Linked DNA regions of Glaciimonas sp. CA11.2. The protein of the gene in region 1 interacts with the protein of each later gene in a pairwise test. Links are inferred from orthologs where the notes say so. Each region holds a gene or a part of one and is shown on either strand. Other genes may lie near its edges.

Evidence for each region.
Region 2: the proteins of bioB (region 1) and RGU75_RS08390 interact in binary tests that used the Escherichia coli proteins (3 or more experiments, as listed by UniProt). The link is inferred for Glaciimonas sp. CA11.2 from one-to-one orthologs.

Annotation. Positions count from the first base shown.
Region 1 is NZ_JAVIWL010000001.1:1,611,347-1,620,046, reverse strand. What follows is about bases 2,856-5,627. They hold bioB (biotin synthase BioB), read left to right. Parts: upstream 2,856-3,595; coding sequence 3,596-4,660; downstream 4,661-5,627. Other genes in these bases: RGU75_RS06905 (acetyl/propionyl/methylcrotonyl-CoA carboxylase subunit alpha), read left to right, coding at 4,851-5,627; bioD (dethiobiotin synthase), read left to right, coding at 2,856-3,593. In the rest of the region: RGU75_RS06930 (cytochrome P450), read left to right, coding at 1-134; bioF (8-amino-7-oxononanoate synthase), read left to right, coding at 187-1,422; bioA (adenosylmethionine--8-amino-7-oxononanoate transaminase), read left to right, coding at 1,423-2,802; more of bioD, read left to right, coding at 2,802-2,855; more of RGU75_RS06905, read left to right, coding at 5,628-6,881; RGU75_RS06900 (glyoxylate/hydroxypyruvate reductase A), read left to right, coding at 7,013-7,972; RGU75_RS06895 (hydroxymethylglutaryl-CoA lyase), read left to right, coding at 8,015-8,700. UniProt on the Escherichia coli protein: Catalyzes the conversion of dethiobiotin (DTB) to biotin by the insertion of a sulfur atom into dethiobiotin via a radical-based mechanism.
Region 2 is NZ_JAVIWL010000001.1:1,958,214-1,967,113, forward strand. Bases 2,078-5,049 are described here. They hold RGU75_RS08390 (class II glutamine amidotransferase), read right to left. Parts: upstream 3,962-5,049; coding sequence 3,194-3,961; downstream 2,078-3,193. Other genes in these bases: RGU75_RS08385 (autotransporter domain-containing protein), read left to right, coding at 2,078-3,120; RGU75_RS08395 (LysR family transcriptional regulator), read left to right, coding at 4,224-5,049. Also shown: more of RGU75_RS08385, read left to right, coding at 1-2,077; more of RGU75_RS08395, read left to right, coding at 5,050-5,123; RGU75_RS08400 (4-oxalocrotonate tautomerase family protein), read right to left, coding at 5,210-5,608; RGU75_RS08405 (Lrp/AsnC family transcriptional regulator), read right to left, coding at 5,872-6,339; rocD (ornithine--oxo-acid transaminase), read left to right, coding at 6,458-7,693; RGU75_RS08415 (dimethylarginine dimethylaminohydrolase family protein), read left to right, coding at 7,690-8,652; metH (methionine synthase), read left to right, coding at 8,820-8,900.

The DNA.
Region 1 (8,700 bases):
TGCCGGGCTTGCAACTAGTTGGCAAGACCCAATCGTGGGGACATAACGCAGTTTATCGAAGCCTCAACGCGTTGCCATTAAAGTACGTGTCGACGCTGGCGGCCTCTCCAATCGAGGATGCCGCGCATGTCTAATGCTGACCTTAATTTGCCTGTTGACGCGTTTCCCGGTTTCAAGCCCGATTTGATGGATGAAATAAGCGCTCAGTTGATGCAATTGCAAGACCAGAAGCTGCTACGCAAACGACGCATCGTGGATGGTCCACAAGGTCCGCTGCTGACAATTGATGGCAAGCAAATACTGGCTTTCAGCAACAACGATTATCTTGGTTTAGCCAATCATCCTGCGTTGATCGCTGCTGCCCACGATGGCTTGGCGCGATTCGGCGTCGGCGCGGCATCGTCGGCGCTGATCAGCGGTCATAGTAGTGTGTGCGAAGAATTGGAAGTCGCACTGGCAGCGTTTGTTGGCATGCCCCGCGCATTGCATTTCTCAAATGGCTACATGGCAAATATGGGGATTATTCCGGCGTTGGTCGGCCCCGGCGATCTGGTACTTTCCGACCGGTTAAACCACGCTTGCCTGATCGATGGCGCACGTCTTTCCGGTGCAGAATTCCGCGTCTATCCGCATAACGACGTGGCGCGGGTGGAGCAGCAACTCGCCAAAAGCACTAGCGCACGCAAGCTGATAGTGACTGATGGCGTGTTTAGTATGGATGGCGATATTGCGCCCTTGCCTGCGCTGTTGGCACTGTGCGAAAAATACGATGCGTGGTTGTTGGTCGACGATGCGCACGGTTTTGGCGTGCTGGGACCGCAAGGCCGTGGCAGTCTGGCCCATTTTGGATTGGCGTCACCGCGCGTACTGTATATGGGCACGTTGGGGAAAGCGGCTGGTGTTTCGGGCGCGTTTGTGGCTGGCGATGCAACGTTGATCGAATGGTTATTGCAGCGCGCACGGACTTACGTGTTCACTACGGCCAGTCCACCGATGTTAGCGTGCGCACTATTAGCGACGCTCAACTTGTTGGAAACCGAAGATTGGCGACAACAGCATTTGCGGCAATTAGCAAAACAGTTACGTGATGGTGTTGCTGATTTACCATGGTCGCTACTCCCGTCTGACAGTGCGATTCAGGCATTGGTTGTCGGTGATAATCAGCTCGCGCTGGATGTGATGGCAGCATTGTATGAACAGAATATCTGGGTGCCAGCGATTCGCCCACCGACCGTGCCTAAAGGGACGGCGCGATTACGTATTTCGCTCTCAGCGGCGCATACAATAGAACAAGTGGATCAATTGATTGCTGCGTTGCATGTGGCTGCTAAAAAGCTTGCTGCCGCAGAGACATGGACCGCAAAAGATACCGTCAGCGAGGAAAACGCGCCAGCCGATATCGACAGTATGAAGGAAGCATAGTTGAAACAAAACACACAATCTGACTGGGTGAATCGCAGTCTGAAAAGCGTCTGGCATCCATGCACGCAAATGCAACACCACGAAACGGTGCCGCTGATTCCGGTCAGCCATGGTCGCGGTGCGTGGCTATACGACGCCGATGGCAAGCGTTATCTGGACGCCATTAGTTCATGGTGGGTGAATCTATTCGGTCATGCCAATCCGCGTATTAATGCCGCGTTGAAAGACCAGCTGGATAAGCTTGAACACGCGATGTTGGCGGGTTTTACGCACGAGCCGGTGATTCGGTTGTCAGAGAAACTGGCAGAGCGCACGGGGAATGTGTTGGGGCATTGCTTTTACGCGTCGGATGGTGCTTCGGCGGTGGAAATAGCACTGAAGATGAGTTTTCATTCCTGGCGTAACGCCGGTCATAGCGCCAAGCAAGAATTCGTTTGTCTCAAAGGCAGTTATCACGGCGAAACCATCGGTGCGCTGGCGGTGACAGACGTGGCTTTGTTCCGCGATGCGTATGGACCGCTATTACGTCAGGCGCACGTTGTGATGTCGCCCGATGCACGCGGCGCGCATGAAGGAGAAACCGCTGCCGATGTTGCGCGTCGTGCTGCGCATTCTCTGGAATTGTTATTGCAACAACGTGGCACGCACATCGCGGCGCTAATTATCGAGCCATTGGTGCAGTGTGCGACCGGCATGGCAATGCACGATCCCGTCTATTTGGCCGAAGTACGCGCCTTATGCGACCGTTATCAGGTGCATTTGATCTTTGATGAAATTGCCGTGGGCTGCGGTCGGACTGGAACATTCTTTGCGTCTGAGCAAGCTACGGCAAAGGGTTCTGAAGCCTCAGCGCCGCAGCCGGTCTGGCCGGATTTCGTTTGCCTGTCGAAAGGGATCAGCGGTGGCTATTTGCCATTGTCGCTGGTGATGACGACCGATGCCATTTATCAAAGTTTCTACGATGCCGACGTCACCCGTGGTTTTTTGCATTCGCATTCTTACACCGGCAATCCATTAGCCTGTCGTGCGGCGTTGGCGACGCTTGAAATTTTTGAGCAAGATGATGTACTGAACGCTAATCGCGTGAAGGCACAGCGCATAACCGCCGCATTGCAACCAATGGCCGATCATCCGAGCGTGCAGCATTTCCGCCAGCGCGGGATGATCTGGGCGTTTGATGCAAAAATTGCCGATCCGGCAGCAGCGTCAACTTTTTCGCGTCGATTTTTCAGCAAAGCGTTGGAAAGCGAATTGCTATTACGACCCATTGGCAACACGGTCTATCTGATGCCTCCATACATCCTCGATGAGGAAGAGTGCGACTTGCTGGCAGCACGCACAGCTTCTGTATTCAACAGCGTCATTGGCGAGAGGTCTTGATGACTAATCAAACGATACCGTTGAATGCGTTGATGCCAATGGAAAACAAGCCGCAATGCGCCTATTTTGTCGCTGGCACGGATACCGAAATCGGTAAAACGCTCGTCGCTGCCAGTTTGTTGCATGCGCTGACTAAAACCGGCATTCGTACCGCCGGGATGAAGCCGGTCGCCGCTGGTGCAGAGTTGCGCGACGGAATCTGGCACAACGACGACGCCGATGCTTTAGCAGCGCAAGCCAGCGTCGCGCTACCAACACATTTGGCAACGCCGTATTTATTTAAGGCGCCGACCGCGCCGCATATCGCCGCCGCGCAGGAAGACCGCATCATTGCATTGCCGCATATTTTGGCGTGCTATCAACAGATAGCGACCTTGGCTGACGCAGTGGTAGTCGAAGGCGTTGGTGGCTTTCGCGTGCCATTGAACGCCACCACTGATACCGCCGATTTGGCAGAACAGTTGGGTTTGCCGGTTGTGCTGGTTGTTGGTTTGCGGCTTGGCTGCATTAGCCACGCGCTGCTAACGGTCGAAGCGATTGCCGCGCGCGGCTTGCTATTGGCAGGCTGGGTTATCAATACTGTCGATCCCGACATGCTCAACGCTGACGCGACGATGGAGGCGCTGGTGGCGCGCATTGATGCGCCTTTGTTGGGCCGTGTACCGCGACTGTCTTTGCCTGCCGCGGAATTAATCGCCGCTGCCGCCAGTTATCTTGAATTCTCACATTTGCCGGGCTGGCCTGCCGGAACACCTCTTTTAACAAATTCCCTCCCTTCTAAGGAAATCTGATCATGTCTTCGCAACCGAACGCCAGCACTTCACAACCGATTAACTTTCAGCCTGGTATCGCCCAAAAAATCGTGGCTCCGGCAGTCGATGCCGCATGGCGCGTGGAAGAAGTGCTGGAAATATTCAATTTGCCGTTCAACGATTTGATGTTCCGCGCGCAACAAGTACATCGCGAAAATTTTGATCCAAGCGAAGTCGAGTTAGCGACACTCTTGTCGATCAAGACCGGCGGTTGCCCGGAAGATTGCGGCTATTGCCCGCAAGCTGCGCGCTACGATACCGGCGTTGTTGCCCAAAAAATCTTGCCTCTTGAGACGGTGCTGGATGCTGCCCGTCAAGCCAAGGCTAACGGTGCAACGCGTTTTTGCATGGGCGCGGCATGGCGCGAGCCAAAAGATCGTGATCTGGAACACGTAGAAGATATGGTGCGCGGCGTGAAAGCTCTCGGCCTTGAAACCTGCGCCACGCTGGGTATGTTGGGCGAAGGTCAGGCCGAGCGGTTGAAGCAAGCCGGTCTGGATTACTACAACCACAACCTCGATACCGCCCCCGAATTGTATGGTGACATTATCACCACCCGCGATTATCAAAACCGTCTGGACACGATCGACAGCGTGCGTGGCGTCGGTATCAAAGTGTGTTGTGGCGGGATTGTCGGCATGGGCGAATCGCGCTTGCAGCGGGCCGGTCTGGTGGCGCAACTCGCCAACATGACACCTTATCCAGAATCGGTTCCTGTGAACAATCTGGTGCAGGTCGAAGGCACGCCTTTGTATGGTATTGAGGCGCTGGATCTGCTCGAATTTGTTCGGACCATTGCAGTGGCACGTATCACGATGCCAACAGCGCGGGTGCGTTTATCGGCCGGTCGCCGCCAGATGGGTGAGGCGATTCAGTCGCTGTGTTTCCTGGCGGGTGCGAACTCGATTTTCTACGGCGATAAATTGCTGACAACCGGCAACCCGGAAGTTGAAGAAGATCGCGCATTGTTGGCTAAATTGGGTATGCACACGCGGTCGACTGCCATTGATGCACGCTGTGAAGTGACGCAAAGCGAAGCGCAATAAAGCAGTTCGTTAGCTGACCGAAAGAAAAAATAGAAACGGCGAAAAATCATCTTCAAACGTCTGTTACCACAAGTGAGATTCTGTAGGACTGACGATTGCGTTAGTCCTACAAACTTTTAGTAGAAGTAGCGATGGGCAGCGATTTGATTGAATTGTTTTTCAGCAGAACAAAAAACCAACTGGAGCAGACATGTTTACAAAAATTTTGATCGCCAATCGCGGTGAAATCGCCTGTCGTGTCGCCGCCACGGCCCGCCGTATGGGCGTCAAAACGGTGGCGGTTTACTCGGAAGCCGATGCCGGTGCCAAGCATGTGGCAGTCTGCGACGAGGCAGTCTGCATCGGGCCGGCAGCGGCCAAGGAAAGCTATCTGCGCGGGGATAAAATTATTGCCGTCGCGCTGGCGACGGGCGCGCAGGCGATCCATCCGGGTTACGGTTTTTTGTCAGAGAACGCGCAATTTGCGCAGGCGTGCGCAGACGCTGGTCTGATATTCATCGGACCGCCGGCTAGTGCGATCAAGGCGATGGGATCAAAATCTGCCGCCAAGTCATTAATGGCGAAAGCCGACGTGCCGCTGGTTCCCGGTTATCACGGCGATGATCAGGATGCCGATCTGTTGCAGCAACAGGCCGACAAAATCGGCTATCCGGTATTGCTGAAGGCAAGCGCTGGCGGCGGCGGTAAGGGCATGCGAATCGTCGAGAATAGCGCAGATTTCAAGGCTGCATTGGCATCCTGCAAGCGCGAGGCGATCAGCAGTTTTGGTGATGATAAAGTATTGGTCGAGAAGTATTTGACCCGTCCGCGACACATAGAAATTCAGGTCTTTGCCGACAGTCAGGGTGATTGCGTTTACTTGTTTGAACGTGATTGCTCAGTGCAACGGCGTCATCAAAAAGTACTGGAAGAGGCGCCAGCGCCAGGAATGACTGAAGAGCGGCGCAAAGCCATGGGCGATGCGGCGGTCGCGGCAGCTAAGGCAGTTGGCTATGTCGGCGCGGGTACGGTGGAATTTATTGCTGACTACGAAAATGGCGAAGGCGGCGCGTTTTATTTCATGGAAATGAATACCCGCCTGCAAGTCGAACATCCGGTGACCGAAATGATCACTGGGCTTGATCTGGTTGAGTGGCAATTGCGAGTTGCTTCTGGCGAGCCGCTGCCACTTAAGCAAGCGCAACTAACAATACGCGGTCATGCGATTGAAGCGCGGATTTATGCTGAAAATCCGGACAAGGGATTTTTGCCGTCAATCGGCACGCTGCGCCATTTGCGTACGCCAGCCGCACGCGAATTTGAAGTGACCGCTGCGGCAACACCCGACGCGATTGTACGGATTGATTCAGGGGTGCGTGCGGGTGATGCCATCTCGCCGTTTTATGATCCGATGATCGCCAAATTGATTGTCTGGGCACCGGATCGGCAACAGGCTTTGGCGAGTATGTCTAATGCTTTAGCGCAGTATCAAATTGTGGGTCTGGCCAGCAATATCAGTTTCTTGCAGCGCCTGATTGCCAGTCAGCCTTTTTCCACCGCTGATCTGGATACAGGGTTGATTGAACGGAATCAGGACGCGCTGTTTCCAATCGCTCAGCCGGTTGAAGTGGCAGTGCTTGCGCTGGCAACCGCCGCATTATTGGCGGCTGAACGTCGCGCAACCGACACGCATGTTAATCCCTGGACCGATACCAATGGCTGGCGTCTGAACAGTAACTTGCAACGCCAGCTGACCTTTGTCGACAATGGCAAGGCAAGCCCGATCGCTGTGCTGTATCAATCCGGCAGTTGGTTGTTGCAACATGGTCAACACTTCACGCGGATGGCATTGTTGCAGCAGAGTGATTGTGATTACGTCATCAGTCTTGGTGATCGCGAGGTGCGGGGTACGGTGGTTTCTGATGGTACCCACTTTCAGGTATTTACCGGCGGCCACCAGTATACGCTGGACTATGTCGATCCATTGGCGCACGCCGGTGAAGTCGAAACCGAAGGTGGTCGCCTGACTGCGCCCATGCCAGGGAAAATCGTTGCCGTATTGGTCGCGCAGGGCGATCAGGTTAAAAAGGGTGCGCCATTGCTGATTATGGAAGCGATGAAAATGGAGCACACGATTGCCGCGCCAGCCGATGGTCTGGTGGAAGAGTTGCTGTATGCGGTTGGCGATCAGGTGGCCGAAGCGGCGCAATTGCTAGCGTTTAAACTTGATGTAACGCAATAGTTTGATAATGCGGTTTTGTGGCAAAGCGGTGGGTGTAACAAACCTGATAGCGGACCTGATTCCGCACTTGGTTTCGATGCTTGACCGAAGGCTAGTCAGAAATTAAAAAAAGCGCTGCCAGAAGGAGTTCAATGAAAATAATATACTATGCGCCGCCTGGGAGCGGGCTGGACGACTGGCTGGAAATGGTCGCCAAAGCGATGCCTGAAGCTGAATGTCGGTTATGGTCCGAGGGCGATACGGACCATGCAGATTATGCGCTGGTGTTCGCACCACCGGCGGCCATGCTGCGTGGCCGACACGATTTGAAAGGCATTTTTAATCTTGGTGCGGGTGTCGATGCCATTTTCCAACTAGGGAATGCGTTTCCTGACGGTGTGCCGCTGATTCGGGTTGACGATGCCGGTATGGCGATTCAGATGGCTGAGTATGTGACGCACGCTTTGCTTGGCTACTACCGCCGCTTTGCGCTTTATCAGCAACAGGCCAGTCAGGGTGAATGGCGACGCTTGTCGCGCAATAACAAGCAGGATTTTAGCGTCGGTATTTTGGGTCTTGGCGTGTTGGGTGTACGGATTGCCGACGCGGTCAGGCATTTTGAGTTTCCGTTGAATGGTTGGAGTCGCACTCAGAAAGACTTGCCCGGCATGCGTTGTTATGCGGGCGAAGACGGTCTTGATGCGTTTTTGCGGGCCTCGCGGGTGTTGGTCTGCATCCTGCCGCTGACGCCAGAAACCACCGGCATCATCAATCGTGAAAATCTGCAAAAATTACAGAGTGGCACTGAACACACCGGGGGTTCCAGAGGTGCGTATGTGATTAACGTTGCCCGTGGCGGTCATCTGGTGGAAGACGATTTGCTGGCGCTGGTCAAAACCGGTCATATCGCCGGTGCAACACTGGATGTATTTCAGCAAGAACCATTACCGTCCGAGCATCCTTACTGGCAGGAACCGCGCATTACCATTACGCCGCATTTCGCAGCAGCATCGGTGGAACTAGACACGATTCAACAAATCAGCGAAAAAATCCGTGCGCTGCAACGCGGTGAGGCGGTCACCGGGGTTGTAGACCGTATCAACGGCTATTAAATCATCGGATATTAAAATCATAAGAATAGCGAGGATCGTAAAATGACATTCCCAAGCAAAGTTAAAATCGTTGAAGTCGGCCCACGTGACGGTTTGCAAAACGAAAAAGAGACCATTCCTGCAGAAATCAAGATTGCACTGGTCAATCAACTGACCGCGGCAGGTTTTGTCAACATTGAAGCGGCCTCCTTTGTATCGCCTAAATGGGTGCCGCAAATGGCGACATCCACCGAAGTGATGGCGGGCATCATCCGGCAACCGGGCGTAATTTATTCAGCCTTGGTTCCGAATATGAAGGGCCTCGAAGCTGCCTTGACGGCGGGTGCTGATGAAATGGTGATTTTCGGATCGGCATCGGAAGCGTTCTCGCAAAAAAATATCAATTGCTCAATTGCCGAATCAATCGAACGGTTTCGTGACGTCGCCCTGACCGCTAAACAAGCGGGAAAACGTTTGCGCGGCAGTATTAGTTGCGTTTTTGGTTGTCCGTATCAGGGCGAAGTCAGTATTGATGCGGTGGTGGATGTGTTGCACCGCATGCGCGATCTTGGTTGCGACGAGATTGACATTGCCGATACGATCGGTGTGGCAACTCCCAACAAGGTGAAGGCGGTCATGCAACGATTGGTGCAGGAATTCCCGGTGGATCGTTTGTCGGGCCATTTTCATGACACTTACGGTCAGGCGCTAGCGAATATCTACGCCAGTCTGGATGTCGGCATTTCAAT
Region 2 (8,900 bases), 350 kb from region 1 along the record:
GCATTGGCTGACATCAACCTTAATAGTGCAGGTGCCATTGGCGGCGTGGTCGATGGTCAGCAGCATAGTTTGACTGGGGCGCTGGTCGGGACACCCGATGCGGCGACCAGATTGACATCCGCAAAAGCGCTCACCGGCAGTGCGGACAATATCGTTGGCTTCATTACACGCAATTTGGGACAGCTCGATAACAGCGGTAATATTGCCCTCACCGGTACGGATAGTATGGGTATTGATGTCCAGCAGGCTGGACGTTTGAATAACACGGGAACCATTACCGTGGGTGGCGGTGTTGGAGTCAGGGCATCGGGTAGCGATGCAGAAATTTCCAACCTCGGCACGGTGACTGTCAATGCAGGAGTTGCTGGTGTGCAATTGGTGAATGGCGCGGCTTTGACATTGACCGGCACCAACAATAGGATTACCACCTCTGGCGCCGCCAGTGGGGTGCTGCTTGATACCCATGCCGCTTCACTCGACGCCAGCAATTTGACTATTACAGCCAATGGAACCGGTGCAGGTATCGAAAACAAGGCTGAAATCGGTGCTGTCAAACTCAACAACGTAACGATCAACGCCAGCAGTGGCTCGGCCATTCGTACAGCCACCAGTTTTGATCCAACCTCCAGCGTTACGCTGAACGTTCTGGGAAGCGGAACAGGTATTGCGTTCCAACAGTATGGCACCGGCGCAGATGTCGCCAGCAATGTGGTAGTCGGGCCGCGTTACGCGATCAACGTATCGGGTGTGAGTGGAACCGGCATCCAGGCAAAGACCACCGGCGATGTCATTACCAGCGGCTTGATAACTGTCAGTAATACACGCGGCGGTGCAGCGATAGTGGCGCATGATGCTGCCACGATTACCAATACCGGAACTCTCTCTTCCGCTAGCATCAGTTCTATTGGTGTCATTGATGCTTCTGGTACCACCGCTAAGATGATTATCAACTCTGGGACCATCGTTGCAGCAAGCAACGCTAACGTCGCGATTCTGGGCGGTGACGGCGGCGACAAGATTAGTCTGGTCGGTGGCGCAGTGACCGGTAAAATCAACGGTGGTTCCGGTGCCAATACGGTCAACTGGACCGGGGGCACACTCGCGGGTGAAATTAACCTGGGTTCAGGGAATAATAACAAGGCGTTGGTTGGTGCTGTCGACCTTGCAACTACACGTCACGTCACGGCCAATGCCGGTACCACGGGCAATACACTGGAATTTTCTGGCACCCAAAACGCCAGTCGTGGCTTTGGCTCGTTTACTGCAGACGATATGACGCGGGGCCTTAATATTGGTAATAGCTATAATGCCATCACGCTATCAAACGGTGCAGATATGCGCGTTATTGGCGATCTATCGATGCAGAGTGCCGCCTCTTCCCTTAACGTGGCCGATACTACTTCCGTATTGCGTATTGGCGGCAGCGGTGCTACCGCAGGTAGCGTATTAAACCGTAACATTACAGATAAGGGCAATGTTGTATTCGATAATCTCGATATCCAGAGTTACGGCGGTGCGATCAGTGGTAGCGGTAACATGACGCGTGATCTGACCGGTACAACTACCCTGACGGGTGGGAATACTTATAGCGGGATTACCACTGTCCTCGGCGGGACGCTGGCCGCGGGGGCGACCAATACCTTCAGTGCCGCATCCGTGCACACAGTTAATGTTGGGGCGACGCTGGATCTGGCAGGTTTTGATCAACGTATCGCGGGTCTGAACAACGGGGGTACTGTGCGTCTGTTTTCTTCTTCCGACGCACTCTTGGCTGGTACTCAACTCACCATCACCGGCCCGATAGCTGGCAATGGAGGCACGGTACTTTTAGGTTCTAAGCTCGGCGTAGATAGCAGTGCGACGGATGCCTTAGTATTGAGTGGTACCGCAGCCATCGCACAGGGAATGACAAATTTGCTGGTGGTGAATCGCGGCGGGCTCGGTGCGCTGACCACAGGAAGCGGCATCCCTGTCGTGTTGGTACAAAATGGAGCGACAGCGGATGTCGGGACGTTTGTGCTCGCAAACGCTGGTGGCCATATCGATGCGGGCGCTTATCAGTACCATCTGACGGATGCGGCTGGTACACGTTATCTGACCACTTTTGCGGCAGTTCCCGATATTAAAGTTACCACCAATCGCGCCTATCGTAATGAGGTGGCCTTGTATAACGCGCTGCCCAATATATTGCGGCAAGGTGATTTGGCAATGCTATCCACCTTGCATCGGCGTGTTGGCGATGAAAATAGGCAGATTGTGGTAGACGATGGCAGTGATGAAGGTTGGGTCAATGCAAATCGGCGCGGCTGGGGGCGTGCTATTGGCGGTAACATCAATATGGCTCAGGCAGGCGACGCGAGTTTGAGCAGTCACGCCAACATGGGCGGCTTTCAGAGTGGCGTGGACATTTACGCAGGTCACAATTGGGGCGTCGGCGTATATGTGGGCGCGCTTGAGACAAACAGTAGCGTCAACGGAAACGTCGGAGGTATTTTTGGAAGCGCTGGCACGATGCGCTCAGATAGTAAATTTATAGGTGGCTATGGGACGTACCTGGACAACGGTTTCTATACCGACTTAGTGTTTCAGTATGGCATGCACCGACTTTCTGTTACCGCCCCGACCACACAATCAAATAGTAATGCGTTTAGCACTATGGCATCGATTGAGGTTGGCAAGCGCTTCTCCTTGGGCCATGGGTGGGCTCTGGAGCCTCAAGCACAACTGATTTATGGTCGTAGCAAGCTCGACACCGTAGATATCGCAGGAGCCACTGTGCAGCAGGATGCAAATGGAAAAGTATTTGGCCGCCTTGGAGCCCGTATTACGACGGACATGGCGACTTCACTCGGACATCTACAGCCTTATGCACGCTTAAATCTATGGCATGGATTTTCAGGGAAGGACACAACGACTTTTGTGAATCCTGCTGCGACAACGCCAATATCAACAAGTGTCGGTTACACCTCAACCGAAACAGCGCTCGGATTAACCTTGCAGCTTGCCCCAATGACTAGCCTGTATGGTGAGGTAGGAAAATTATTCAGGGTAGGTAACAGTGACGATGCTCAGGTCAGATCATCGGTCGAAGGTTCAATTGGATTGAAAATTGGTTTTTAAACAGTTGCGCCGCATGCAGAATTTGTTTTAGCTGTATGTGGCAAACTGGTGGTGAAGTGATATAAAACGATATTCAGGGTCGTACTTCACCATCTATAAAAACCTTTAACTCCCCTTCGCCAAATTGCATCCATGTTTCATTTGTGGTCAACGGTGAAGTCACGATCACGGCGACGCGATCTTTGGGCGTGGTTACCTGAGAAAAATCGACTGTGACATCTTCGTCCGATAGTTTCGCCTCGGCAAATGGAAACTGGCGGATGATGTAATACAAATTGGTCGAGCAATGGGCGAAAAGTGCCGACCCATCGGATAGCATCATATTAAATGTGCCATGTTGCGCGATCTCTTTAGTCAACTCTTGCAACGCCATCGTTAATTGGGCCGTCGTCGGCAAGTTTTCGCCGAAACGTTGTCGTAACTCTTGCAGAATGTAGCAAAAAGCCAACTCGCTATCCGTATTGCCAACCGGACGAAAAGCGCCATTTAACGTCGGTGCGAAAGCCTTAAGATCGCCGTTGTGTGCAAATACCCAATAGCGACCCCATAATTCGCGCACAAACGGATGACAGTTTTCCAACGCCACCTGGCCTTGCGTCGCTTTGCGAATATGGGCGATGACGTTTTTTGACTTAATCGGGCAACGACGAATCAACTCAGCCACCGGTGAGGCAACAGCGGCCTGGTAATCGACGAAATGGCGTACGCCATTGCCTTCAAAAAAGGCAATTCCCCAGCCGTCGCTATGATGGTCGGTTTGACCGCCACGGGTCGAAAATCCGGTAAAACTAAATACAATGTCGGTCGGGACATTGCAATTCATTCCAAGTAACTGGCACATGGTTTCAGGTCAAGAAGTGGTATAAAAAGCCGCTTTACAACGAATCAACAAAGCGAAAACAGACTGCTAACGTTACCACGTGCAAGTCGTTTGACAAAAAAGAAATATCAACACGAGCAGTAGCCTATTAAAAATCAAAGATAACTACGGCACAACCTGCGCGATTTTCCACCTTTGAGACTTCAAAGTACCAAAGCATTCGTAGTCACCGATTGATGAATCTGATAACTTTGGATGTTAATGATTTTGGGAGCAAGGCGTCATGGATCAATTGGCGGCGATGCGTGCCTTTCGGCGGGTGGTGGAAAATGGCAGTTTTACCGCTGCCGCGGCTGAACTCAACCAGTCGCACACCATCGTTTCACGACAAATACGCCAGCTTGAAATTGAGCTGGGTGCACAGTTGCTCAATCGTACTACGCGCCGCTTTTCGCTAACCGAGGCAGGGCAGGAATATTACGAGCGATGCAAACAAATACTTAATCAACTGGATGACGCGGCAGAAGCCATATCTTCCCATCAGGCGAGGCCGTCCGGCACGCTGCGCATCAACGCACCGCAAGCATTTGGCACCATCGAACTGTCAAGTTGGCTGCCGACATTTGTGATGGCTCATCCACAGTTACGGGTGGATTTGGTCTGTAACGACCGTTTTGTTGATCTCATTGAGGAGGGCTTCGATGTCGCGCTGCGTCTGGCGCATGACTTGGCAGACTCGACCCTCATCGCTCGGCGACTTGCAGTAAGTGATTTACTGTTAGTGGCTTCTCCCGACTATCTTCAGCGGAATGGCATTCCACAAAATCCGCTGGAACTGGCGACCCACAATTGCCTGATATATTCTCTCGCCTCGAAGCCAAGCCTATTCACTTTCACGGCAACCGATGGAACGTCGCATCCGGTTGCGGTGCGCGGCAACTTGCAAGCCAACACCGGTATTGCGCTTCGTTCGGCAGCGCTCGCCGGTTTGGGTATCGCTGCAACCGCCTCTTTTATCGTGCATGAAGATTTACGTCGCGGCGCTTTGGTGCACGTATTGCCGTCATTTACGTTAAAGCCACGTGAGTTGTATGTGCTGTATCCACAAAATCGTCATCTTTCGCCGAAGGTGCGCGCTTTTGTGGAGTTTGCGAGTGACTGGTATCGGACGCCACGCTGGTAGTGATCGGCATGCTGTCAAAACGGCGGCCACCTTCGAGGGAGCGATGCGGGTCATTTTTTTGGGAAGATTGACCGCCGGTTCGCGCATTACAGTTTTGCGACCACGGCCCTTTGTTGCTGCGTTAAGCCGCCATAACCGTATGCCGCGGCGCGTGCATCGTGCACGTGTACATAACTTTCATGATGCAAATCGCCGAGCAAATCTGCCATTGCATTGAATACTGCGGCGATATAGGCGGCTTTTTCATCAGCCGTATTCGTTTCATCGGTGATACGAATAGCCAAAAAGAAGCTGGTTTTGTGTTGCGCGTGCAAACTCTCTCCCCCGACAAACCAATGGGCCGGATCGACGTGCGAAATAGCAATCGAGGTAAGCTCCGGTTTCTTATGCAAAATGTCCGCAGTCAATTGCGAAAGCGATTGCGCAACCTTGGCCGACGTTATGGCAATTGGCGGAGTTGATAGAAGTACAGTAAGTATGGGCATGATGTGCTTTCAATAGTATTTCGGACTGGCCCGCAACGCCCCAGCGGCGCTGTGCTTTCCTGGCTGCTGCTGATCTCGGGGAACCCGTCGGTCAGATGGAGACCAAAGTGTAGCCGCGCCGGAATCCGCAATACAGCCATCCCTAAACACATAATTCGTGCAAATTACGCACTAATCGTCACCAATGGATCGCTTAGTGTGATCGAAAGCAGGTTCGCACTCTTTGTCTTCTCTGTGCTAAAGGCAATCGATCCATCGATCCATCAATCTGCAAGTGGTAACGGGCTTGGTGGTTTGATCTCTTCCAGGCAAACCATCGATTTAACGCCCGCCACGCCCGGGACCTGCATCAACCGGTCGGTCAAAAATCCGGACAGCGATTTCAAATCGCTCGCCACTACTTTGAGCAAGTAGTCAAAATCGCCAGAGATGGTGTAACACTCAAGAATTTCCGGAAATGCGCGAATCGCTTGTTCAACCTTGCGGACCTGTTTGAACTGCTCACGCGCGATGTTCAAGCTGACAAATGCCGTAACGCCCAAACCAATCGCCGCAGGTTCTACTTGCGCCGCGTAACCACGAATAATGCCGTCCTTTTCGAGCCGCTGCACCCGCCGATAGCATTGCGGTGCCGATAGATTGACCCGATCCGATAACTCGACATTAGACGCCCGCCCGTTCGCCTGCAACGTGCGCAACAAAATTTTGTCATATCGATCCAATTTTTCCATTTATCATCTCATTCCTGCACGAATCATGCGTTTAAGTAGCGAAACATGCTTCATTATGCACAAATATTTTTATGCTTTGTGATTATCATGTAATCATAAACTGTGACCGGAGCGCATCATGAAAAACCCAGCCATCGCACTAGAAAATCGCTACAGTGCGCATAACTATTCACCTTTGCCTGTCGTTCTCAGCAGCGGGCGCGGCGTGTGGCTTATGGACGAAACAGGCAAGCATTATCTCGACATGATGTCCGCCTATTCGGCAGTCAGTTTCGGTCACAGCAATCCCACTTTAGTCGCAGCCTTAACCCGTCAGGCCAACCGGCTCGCCGTGACTTCCCGTGCGTTTTATACCGATCAACTCGGCCCATTTTTGCAGTTGCTGTGTGAAATGACCGGACAACCCAAAGCGCTGCCGATGAATAGCGGTGCAGAAGCTGTCGAAACCGCGCTTAAGGCCGCGCGGAAATGGGGCCACAAGGTGAAAGGAATTCCTGATAACAGTGCCGAAATCATCGTCTGCAAGGGTAACTTTGGGGGACGCACCACGACTATTATCGGATTTTCATCCGAGCCGCAATATCGTGACGGTTTTGGTCCGTTTCCGTCAGGCTTTGTATCAATACCGTTTGGCGATGCAGCAGCGCTGGAAGCGGCAATTACACCGCGAACAGCCGCTTTTTTGGTCGAGCCAATTCAAGGTGAGGGCGGTATTATCGTCCCGCCCGATGGCTACCTCGCTGCGTGCAGAGAAATTTGTACACGCCATAATGTCCTCCTTATTTGCGATGAAGTGCAAACCGGATTGGGTCGTACCGGCAAGCTACTGGCTTGCGACCACGAAAATGTCGTACCGGACGGCCTGATTCTGGGCAAAGCGCTAGGTGGCGGCTTGTTGCCAGTATCGGCATTTTTGGCACGAGAAGACGTCATGGCCGTGTTTACACCGGGCGACCACGGCAGCACTTTTGGCGGCAATCCGTTGGCCGCTGCGGTTGGTCACGCCGCGCTATCGTTGCTGCGCGATGACCATCTGGCGGCAGCCGCTGACCGCATGGGACAGCGCTTGCAAAGCGGCTTGCGCGCGATGTCGCATCCGGCCATCCGTGCAGTGCGCGGCAAAGGGTTGCTGATCGGGATGGAACTGGACCCGTCCATTATTTCGGCCCGCGCATTTTGTGAAATATTGCTGGAGTTAGGCATGTTGTCAAAGGACACGCATGAAACCGTGGTGCGGTTTGCGCCGCCGTTGATAATTAGCGCCAGCGAAATAGACACCGGACTCAACATCATTCGTAAGGCACTCGAAGCAATACCATCGGTCACCGCGCCAGCGGAACGGAGCTACGCATGACTTACGCCGGATATGACACGGCGCAAGCGGGCATCGAAAAAAGTGAATTGGTCGAAGCCAATGTCGCTAGCACGTTGAGCGCCACAAAATCAACTTACTTGATGTGTGCGCCAGATTACTTTGAAGTCGCATACGTCATCAATCCGTGGATGGCGGGCAATATTGCGCATGCCGACCACGATGTTGCCAGTTTGCAATGGGAACAATTGGTCAGTGAAATTGCCTCCGTTGCCATCGTTCAACAGATTCCTGCCAAAGCTGGCGTGCCTGACCTCGTGTTCACCGCTAACGGCGGCGTAGTACGGGGAAATAAAGTGGTGCTCTCCCGATTTCGCCATGTTGAACGACAAGCGGAAGAAAGTCATTTCGAACATTGGTTTGCGGCGCACGGATTTGAAGTGTTAAAACTGGCATCACATTTACCATTTGAAGGGGCGGGGGACGCCTTGTTAGACCGTCATGATGACTTGTTGTGGTTTGGACACGGCCATCGCTCTGACGTGGCTTGCGCAGAACCGCTTTCTCAACTGTTGGACGTTGAAGTACAACCACTGCGTTTGGTCGATGCGCGGTATTATCATCTTGATACCTGTTTTTGCCCGCTTGAGGGCGGCGAAGTGATGTATTTCCCGGACGCTTTTGATGCTGCATCACAGATAGCTATTGCGGCCCGTGTTCCCCCGCATCGACGTTTGATTGTCAGCGCAGACGACGCCTTGCATTTTGCATGCAATAGTGTCAATTGCGGCCAACACATTTTTCTTAATTGTGCATCGGTGGCGTTGGTTAATGTGCTCACAGAGCATGGCTACATCGTGCACCAAACACCACTCACCGAATTCTTAAAAGCAGGAGGCGCGGCTAAATGTCTCACTTTAAAACTAAATGAACCTGTGCCGTGCCAACAAACCATCCCTTCAGTTATCAGGCTAGTGGATGCTGTCGATTGCCAGGAATGATCCATACCAGCGCGTTAAGCTATTGTTTCAAAGAACATAACCCTTTGATTTAACGTATAATTTCTTCTATCCACCGTATGTCTAACCCGGCGCTGCCTGCGACCGGGTTTTTGCATTTTTTTGACTGCGGATCAATACCTGTTCATTTCAAAGACTAAAGTAAGCCTATGAAGCCCGTCGTCAACCAGATATCTCCTACCGAAACCCATTTGCGGCAGTTATTGTCGCAGCGTATTTTGATACTCGAT